Regions from separate parts of the Rhizobium viscosum genome, predicted to be linked through region 1. Evidence: riboswitches for the same ligand, from Rfam matches in the RefSeq annotation. Region 1 holds a riboswitch; the other holds the start of a gene.
What was found. A riboswitch is a leader RNA that binds a small molecule or an ion and turns the genes downstream of it on or off. The one in region 1 is predicted to bind S-adenosylmethionine.

Region 1 (3,408 bases):
CTCTCCCGTCAAGAAACGGTACAGTGATCGCGGCCTCACCACCCCCGGTTGGACCGCCTTTCGTTCATTAAGCCTAACTCTCAGTGTTAATTTCAAGGCAAATGCTGCGGTCGCGGCATGATCCTTGGCGCTCTACTCTTTGAAACCCTTCCACGGCCCGAAAATCGATGCCGATTTTCGGGCCGATGGAGAAGAAGATCAGGCCGAGACCTTGGCCAGAGCGCGGGCGAAATCCTCGACCAGATCGTCGGTGTCTTCGATGCCGGCCGAGAGGCGTACCGTGCCCGGCGAAATGCCGAGTTCGGCGCGGGCTTCGTCCGTCAGGTTCTTGTGCGTGGTCGTGGCCGGATGGGTGATCAGGCTCTTGGAGTCGCCGAGATTGTTGGAGATCTTGACGATATCAAGCGCGTTCTGCAGCGCGAAGGCCGCCTCCTTGCCACCCTTCAGCTCGAAGCAGACGAGTGTCGAGCCGCCCGACATCTGCTTGGCGATGATATCGGCCTGCGGATGGTCCTTGCGGCCGGGATAGATGACCTTGGCGACCTTGTTCTGCTCGGCCAGGAAGTCGGCGATCTTCGCGGCATTCTGTGTCTGCTGCTTGACGCGCAGCGGCAGCGTCTCGATGCCCTTCAGCAGCGTCCAGGCATTGAAGGGCGACATCGCCGGGCCTGTATGGCGGAAATAGTCGTGCAGGTTCTCGTCGATCCATTCCTTGTCGGAGAGAACGACGCCGCCGAGGCAGCGGCCCTGGCCGTCAATGTGCTTGGTTGCGGAATAGACGACGATATGGGCGCCGAGTTCTAAGGGCTTCTGGAAGAGCGGCGTCGCAAAGACGTTGTCGACGACGACCTTTGCGCCGATCTGGTTAGCAAGCTTGGCGACACCGGCGATATCGATCACTTCCAGCGTCGGGTTGGTCGGGCTTTCCAGGAAGAACACCTTGGTCTTCGGTGTAACAGCCTTTTCCCAGTTTTCGAGGTCGCGACCGTCGATCAGCGTGCAGTCGATGCCGTATTTCGGCGCCAGCGTCTCGACCACCCAGCGGCAGGAGCCGAAGAGCGCGCGCGCCGCGACGATATGATCGCCCGCCTTCAGCTGGCAGAGGATGGCGGCTGTGACGGCGGCCATGCCGGATGCCGTGGCGCGGGCATCTTCAGCGCCTTCCAGCATGCACATGCGCTTTTCGAACATGTCATTGGTCGGGCTGCCATAGCGCGCATAGATGAAACCTTCGGTCTCGCCCTTGAAGCGCGCTTCGGCGGCTTCAGACGTCTCGTAGACGAAGCCCTGCGTGAGATAGATTGCCTCTGAAGTCTCGCCATACTGCGAGCGCAGCGTTCCGCCGTGGACGAGTTGGGTTGCCGGGCGCCAGGTCTTGCTCATGCCATCACCACTTTCAAACAACAAAAAAACCGGCCGCAAAAGCAGACCGGTTTCACACCCGGTCTTTTTAGCCACTTATTTAACGTGGCTGCAAGCCGACCGGCCAAATCACCACGGGATAAATTTGCAATACTGCCGTTCTGCGCTTGCGTCAATTCCCCGACTTTGGTTTTGTCAGGACCGGATTATGGATGGAGCATGATGGCTCGCGAAACTGGAATTTTGGCTGACCGCGCAATTGCCGCGCTGTTTGAAACGGGGCGTCTTCAAAGCGAGCGCGAGCTTGATCGTGACCAGGTCCAGCCCGCCAGCCTGGATCTGCGGCTGGGCGCCAAGGCTTTTCGCGTGCGCGCCAGCTTCATGCCCGGTCCTTCCCATCTCGTCTCGGACAAGCTTGACCGCCTGAGCCTTCATGTCATCGACCTCAGCGAAGGCGCGGTGCTGGAAACCGGCTGCGTCTATATCGTACCGCTGATGGAGCATCTCGATCTGCCGGCCAACATGTCGGCTTCGGCCAATCCGAAGAGCTCGACCGGCCGTCTCGATATCTTCACCCGCGTCATCACCGATTACGCGCAGGAATTCGACAAGATCCCGGCAGGCTATTCCGGCCCGCTCTATCTCGAAATCAGCCCGCGCACTTTCCCCATCGTCGTGCGCCGCGGCTCGCGACTGTCACAGATCCGCTTCCGCGTTGGCCATTCGGTTCTGAGCGAGCCGGATCTTCTGAAGCTGCACGAGACGGAAACGCTCGTCGCCGCCAAGCAGCCGAACGTCTCCGGCGGCGGCATCGCGCTGTCGATCGATCTGACGGGCGACAAGGACGGCCTGATCGGCTATCGCGGCAAGCACCACACCGCCGTCGTCGACGTCGACAAGAAGGCACAGCACGATATCTACGATTTCTGGGAGCCGCTCTACAGCCGCGGCCGCAACGAACTGATCCTCGATCCGGATGAGTTCTATATCCTCGTCTCGCGCGAGGCCGTACATGTCCCGCCTGACTATGCGGCGGAAATGACGCCCTTCGACCCGCTCGTCGGCGAATTCCGTGTCCACTATGCCGGCTTCTTCGATCCCGGCTTCGGCCACGCCCCCGCCGGCGGGCGCGGCAGCCGCGCAGTGCTGGAAGTGCGCAGCCACGAAGTGCCCTTCATCCTCGAAGACGGCCAGATCGTCGGCCGCCTGATCTACGAACACATGCAGGAACAGCCTTCGAGCCTTTATGGCTCAGGTCTCGGCTCCAACTATCAGGCCCAGGGTCTCAAGCTCTCGAAGCATTTCCGCATCTGATCTGCGGTGATGCCGCGACTTGACAGCGGCGGCCATCTGTTGGAAGTCTCAAACGGTTGGCGGGTGTAGCTCAATGGTAGAGCAGCAGCTTCCCAAGCTGAATACGAGGGTTCGATTCCCTTCACCCGCTCCAACTGCTCCTCTCAATCACGTCCGAAAATGTTGATCGGCCGATATTGGCGGTGTGCGATCGCCAGCGTCCGATCCGGGCGGATGATATAGGTCTCCTCGACCTGCCGGCCGTACTGGTCGATGAAATTGTGCGGGAAGGTCGATCCAATAGGGGATTTCGTGAGTTTGGTGCGCGGCTGGCCGTTGTAGGTGATGCTGCCCGGAATAGGCTCGATGCCCGGGCCGTTATACTCGACAGTGGTGCAGCCGGCGAGCGCCAGCGCGCTGATCAGGCCAAGTGCGATCAGTTTCATGTTGGATGCCTTTCTTTCCGCAGCACGGTGCCATTCTACCGCAAATCGACGAAAGCTCACGACACAAACGGCGCCGGTGTCTTCAACCCTTCGAGAAGAGCTTTGCGACCAAGTTTACTGCTTGGTGAAAGTGAATCGGCCGACCATGTTGCCGCTCGTGGCGCGATCTGCTAGAGCAACGCTGTCGAAAAAGGCAGGACCGGATAAGGTAAGCCCGGTCCCTTCCATCATCGGAAGCTCTGCTCCGTGTTTCACACGAGAACCCGCGACGTGGCCCGCATGCGATGCGGCGTCCCGGCGGCATGCG
Region 2 (3,408 bases), 710 kb from region 1:
GGAAAGCCGGCATGGTTGATAGCATCAGGCCAGATCTGCGTTTCGAGGCAAAAGCCGGCGAATGGACCATACTTGCGGCCACCGAGACCGGGCACCGGCACACCGAGCTTGAAGCCAGCATAGAACTGTACGCCCGGCTCGGTCGTGCGCACTTCCAGCGAGACGCCAGAGTGCAGGCTACGGGCAAGCACGACTGAGCGCTTGGCTGTGCGCTCGCGCGAGAAGCAGAAATTATGGTCATAGAGCGCCTGGTCCTGACCATCGAAACGCTTCATCGGCGCCATCACCCGGAAGTCGAACGCGGTGCCCTCGACGGAGCGGATCTCGCCGGTCGGTATCTGCTTCTCGTTGGTCGGCAGGTAGTGGTCGGCGGCGATCATGATGTCATGCGCCAGTGCATCCTCCCGGCCGTCGAGATTGAAATAGGAGTGCTGGCAGACATTGGCGATTGTCGGCTGATCCGTCACCGTCTCGTAGTTGACGGAAAGTTCGCCATTGCCATGCACGCGATAGGTCGCCTGGATCGTGCAGTTGCCCGGATAACCGGCGCGGCCATCGGGATCGACGATCTTCAGCACGACGCGGTCGGACTCGTGCTCGACGATCGTCCAGACGAGTGTACCGATATTGTTGCTGCCGCCGTGAAGATGCGTGACGCCCTTCTCGTTCAGTTCGAGCTGGAAGTCCTTGCCGTCGAGTGTGAACTTGCCGTCGCCAATGCGGTTGGCACAGCGTCCTGGCGTCGCGCCGAAGAAGGGCGAATGAGCAAGGTAACTTGCGAAATCCTCGAAGCCGAGCACGAGCGGTGCATCATGACCCTCTAGCCGCGCGTCCTGGATGACTGCACCCCAGCTCAATACCTTGACCGTCAGTCCACCCCCGCGGATGACGACGCGATGGACGGCCTCTCCATCCTTCGTCTGTCCGAAAACTTCCCGTTCCAATTTGTCCGCCATGATCGACGCTCACTCCATCCCTAGAATTCAGGAACCGGAACCTGCCCCCATTCGCCGCAAACCGCAACCGGGCAGGGCCGGAAAACAAAACGCCGCCGCAGAAATGCGACGGCGTCATTTCTAAACCGGACCGGTGACGTTCAGATGTCCGAGCCGATCTCTTCGATATCGTAAGACGTCGTCTGGTAGATCTCGTTGATCCAGTTGCCGAAAAGCAGATGCGCATGGCTGCGCCAGCGGTTCTGCGGCGCGAGCGCCGGATCGTTATGCGGGAAGTAGTTGTGCGGCATCTTGATCGGCACGCCAGCATTCACGTCGCGGAAATATTCGTCCGAGAGAGATGTGGAATCATATTCCACATGATTGAAGATATAGAGCCGCCGACCCTTCGGCTCATGGACGAGACAGACGCCCATCTCACTCGATTCCATCAGGATCTCGAGGCCGTCGACTTTCTCGATGTCGGCCCGGCGCACCTCGGTCCAGCGCGACACCGGAACCTCGAAATTGTCGGAGAAACCGTTGAGATAAACCGAAGACGGCTTGAGATTGCGGTGGCGGTAAACGCCGAAGGCCTTTTCCTTCAGCTCATACTTCGGCACGCCGTGGAAATGATAGATCCCCGCCATCGCACCCCAGCAGACATTCATGGTCGAATGAACATTCGTCCGGGTCCAGTCGAAAATCTGCTGCATTTCCTTCCAATAGGTAACGTCCTCGTAGGGCAGCGTCTCGATTGGCGCGCCCGTGATGATGAAGCCGTCAAACTTGCGGTGCTTCACTTCCTCCCAGGTCTGGTAGAAGGCGAGCAGATGTTCTTCAGACGTATTCTTGGCCTTGTGGTTGCCGACACGGACCAGCGAGAATTCCACCTGCAGCGGCGAAGCGCCTACCAAGCGTGCCATCTGCACCTCGGTTTTGATCTTGTTCGGCATGAGGTTGAGCAGCCCGATCTGCAGCGGGCGGATATCCTGGCGGATCGCCACCGTTTCGGTCATCACCCGCACACCCTCGTTCACAAGGGTTTCGAAGGCGGGCAGCGTATCGGGGATCTTGATGGGCATTGCGGTCAACTCGATCAAAATAAAAAACCGGCGGCGAAAGAATCGCTACCGGTCCGCACGCGGCCCTTTAGCGACTTATTTAACGTGGCTGCAAGCCGGCCGGCCAAATCACCACGAGGCATCTTAATTAGCGCCAGTCGCGCTGCGAATCAACTGTCAATAGAGGCAGCGGCACAAGCCATCACGCTTTCTTTATGTGTGGTGGAATCTGTTGATGGACCAGTAACGCCCCCATGTTATTAATGGTGTGATGGGCGATTTTGGAAAAAATAATGAAAACTGACGTCAAAGGGGGGAAGGGCATCCAGAGTCAGGACCGGGTGGGATATGATCTCAGCCTGACATATCGACTTGGAGTGATGTTCTCCGCATTCTGGAATTCGCAGGTTCGCAGCAAGGTCGTGGGGCTTGCGATCCTGCTTGTCGTCATCATCCTGGCGACCGCCTACGGACAGGTGATCCTCAACGAATGGAATGCTCCCTTCTACGATTCCCTCGAGCGTCGTGATCTTGGCGAGTTCTTCCGCCAGCTCGAAGTCTTCGCGATGATCGCCGGCGCGCTGCTGCTGCTCAACGTGCTGCAAGCATGGCTGAACCAGATGACGGCCCTTTACATGCGCGAAGGCCTCTCGCGCGATCTCGTCGATCAATGGTTCAAGCGCAAGCGTGCCCTCAAGCTCTCCACCATCGGCATCCTCGGCGTCAATCCGGATCAGCGCTTGCATGAAGATTCTCGCAACCTCGCCGAAAGCACCACCAATCTTGCTCTCGGTCTCTTGCAGTCAACCATCCTTCTCGTCAGCTTCATCGGCGTTTTGTGGGAGCTTTCAAGCGGCTTCATCTTTCGTATCAGTGGCTATAACTTCACCATTCCCGGCTACATGGTCTGGGCGGCGATCTTCTATGCCGCATCGGCCTCGCTATTGAGCCAGGTCGTTGGCCGCAAGCTCGTCAAGCTCAATGCAGACCGCTTCTCCCAGGAAGCAGAGCTGCGCTTCGCCCTGATGCACGCCAACGAAAACATGCCGGCAATAACAGTGGCGCACGGCGAAGAGAACGAGCGCAAACGCATCAATGAAAATATCAGCAATGTCCTTGCTGTCATCAAACGGCTCGCCATGGCGAATACCAACCTGACCTGGGTCTCGGCGGGTTATGGCTGGCTGGTCATCGTCATCCCGATCATCGTTGCAGCGCCAGCCTACTTCTCCGGCGGCCTCACCTTCGGCCAGCTCATGATGTCGGTCGGTGCTTTCAATCAGGTCAACACGGCGCTGCGCTGGTATGTCGCCAACTTTGGCCCGATTGCCGAATGGCGCGCCACGCTGATGCGCGTGACCGATTTCCGCCAGGCGCTTCAGGAGATGGATGATGGCTTCAAGTTCGAG

Region 2: linked by a shared signal. The riboswitch ahead of metA (homoserine O-acetyltransferase MetA) and the one ahead of H4W29_RS06785 (O-succinylhomoserine sulfhydrylase) in region 1 are both predicted to bind S-adenosylmethionine.

Annotation. Positions count from the first base shown of each region.
Region 1 covers NZ_JADBEC010000001.1:1,346,162-1,349,569, reverse strand. Annotated here, with positions in the region: gene H4W29_RS06785 (O-succinylhomoserine sulfhydrylase) at 199-1,383, opposite strand; SAM riboswitch at 1,430-1,508, opposite strand; gene H4W29_RS06780 (2'-deoxycytidine 5'-triphosphate deaminase) at 1,582-2,676, shown strand; tRNA gene H4W29_RS06775 (tRNA-Gly) at 2,736-2,809, shown strand; gene H4W29_RS06770 (hypothetical protein) at 2,820-3,101, opposite strand.
Region 2 covers NZ_JADBEC010000001.1:2,051,951-2,055,358, reverse strand. Annotated here, with positions in the region: gene H4W29_RS10190 (aldose epimerase family protein) at 1-956, opposite strand, end outside; gene metA (homoserine O-acetyltransferase MetA) at 1,097-2,020, opposite strand; SAM riboswitch at 2,068-2,145, opposite strand; gene H4W29_RS10180 (ABC transporter ATP-binding protein/permease) at 2,293-3,408, shown strand, end outside.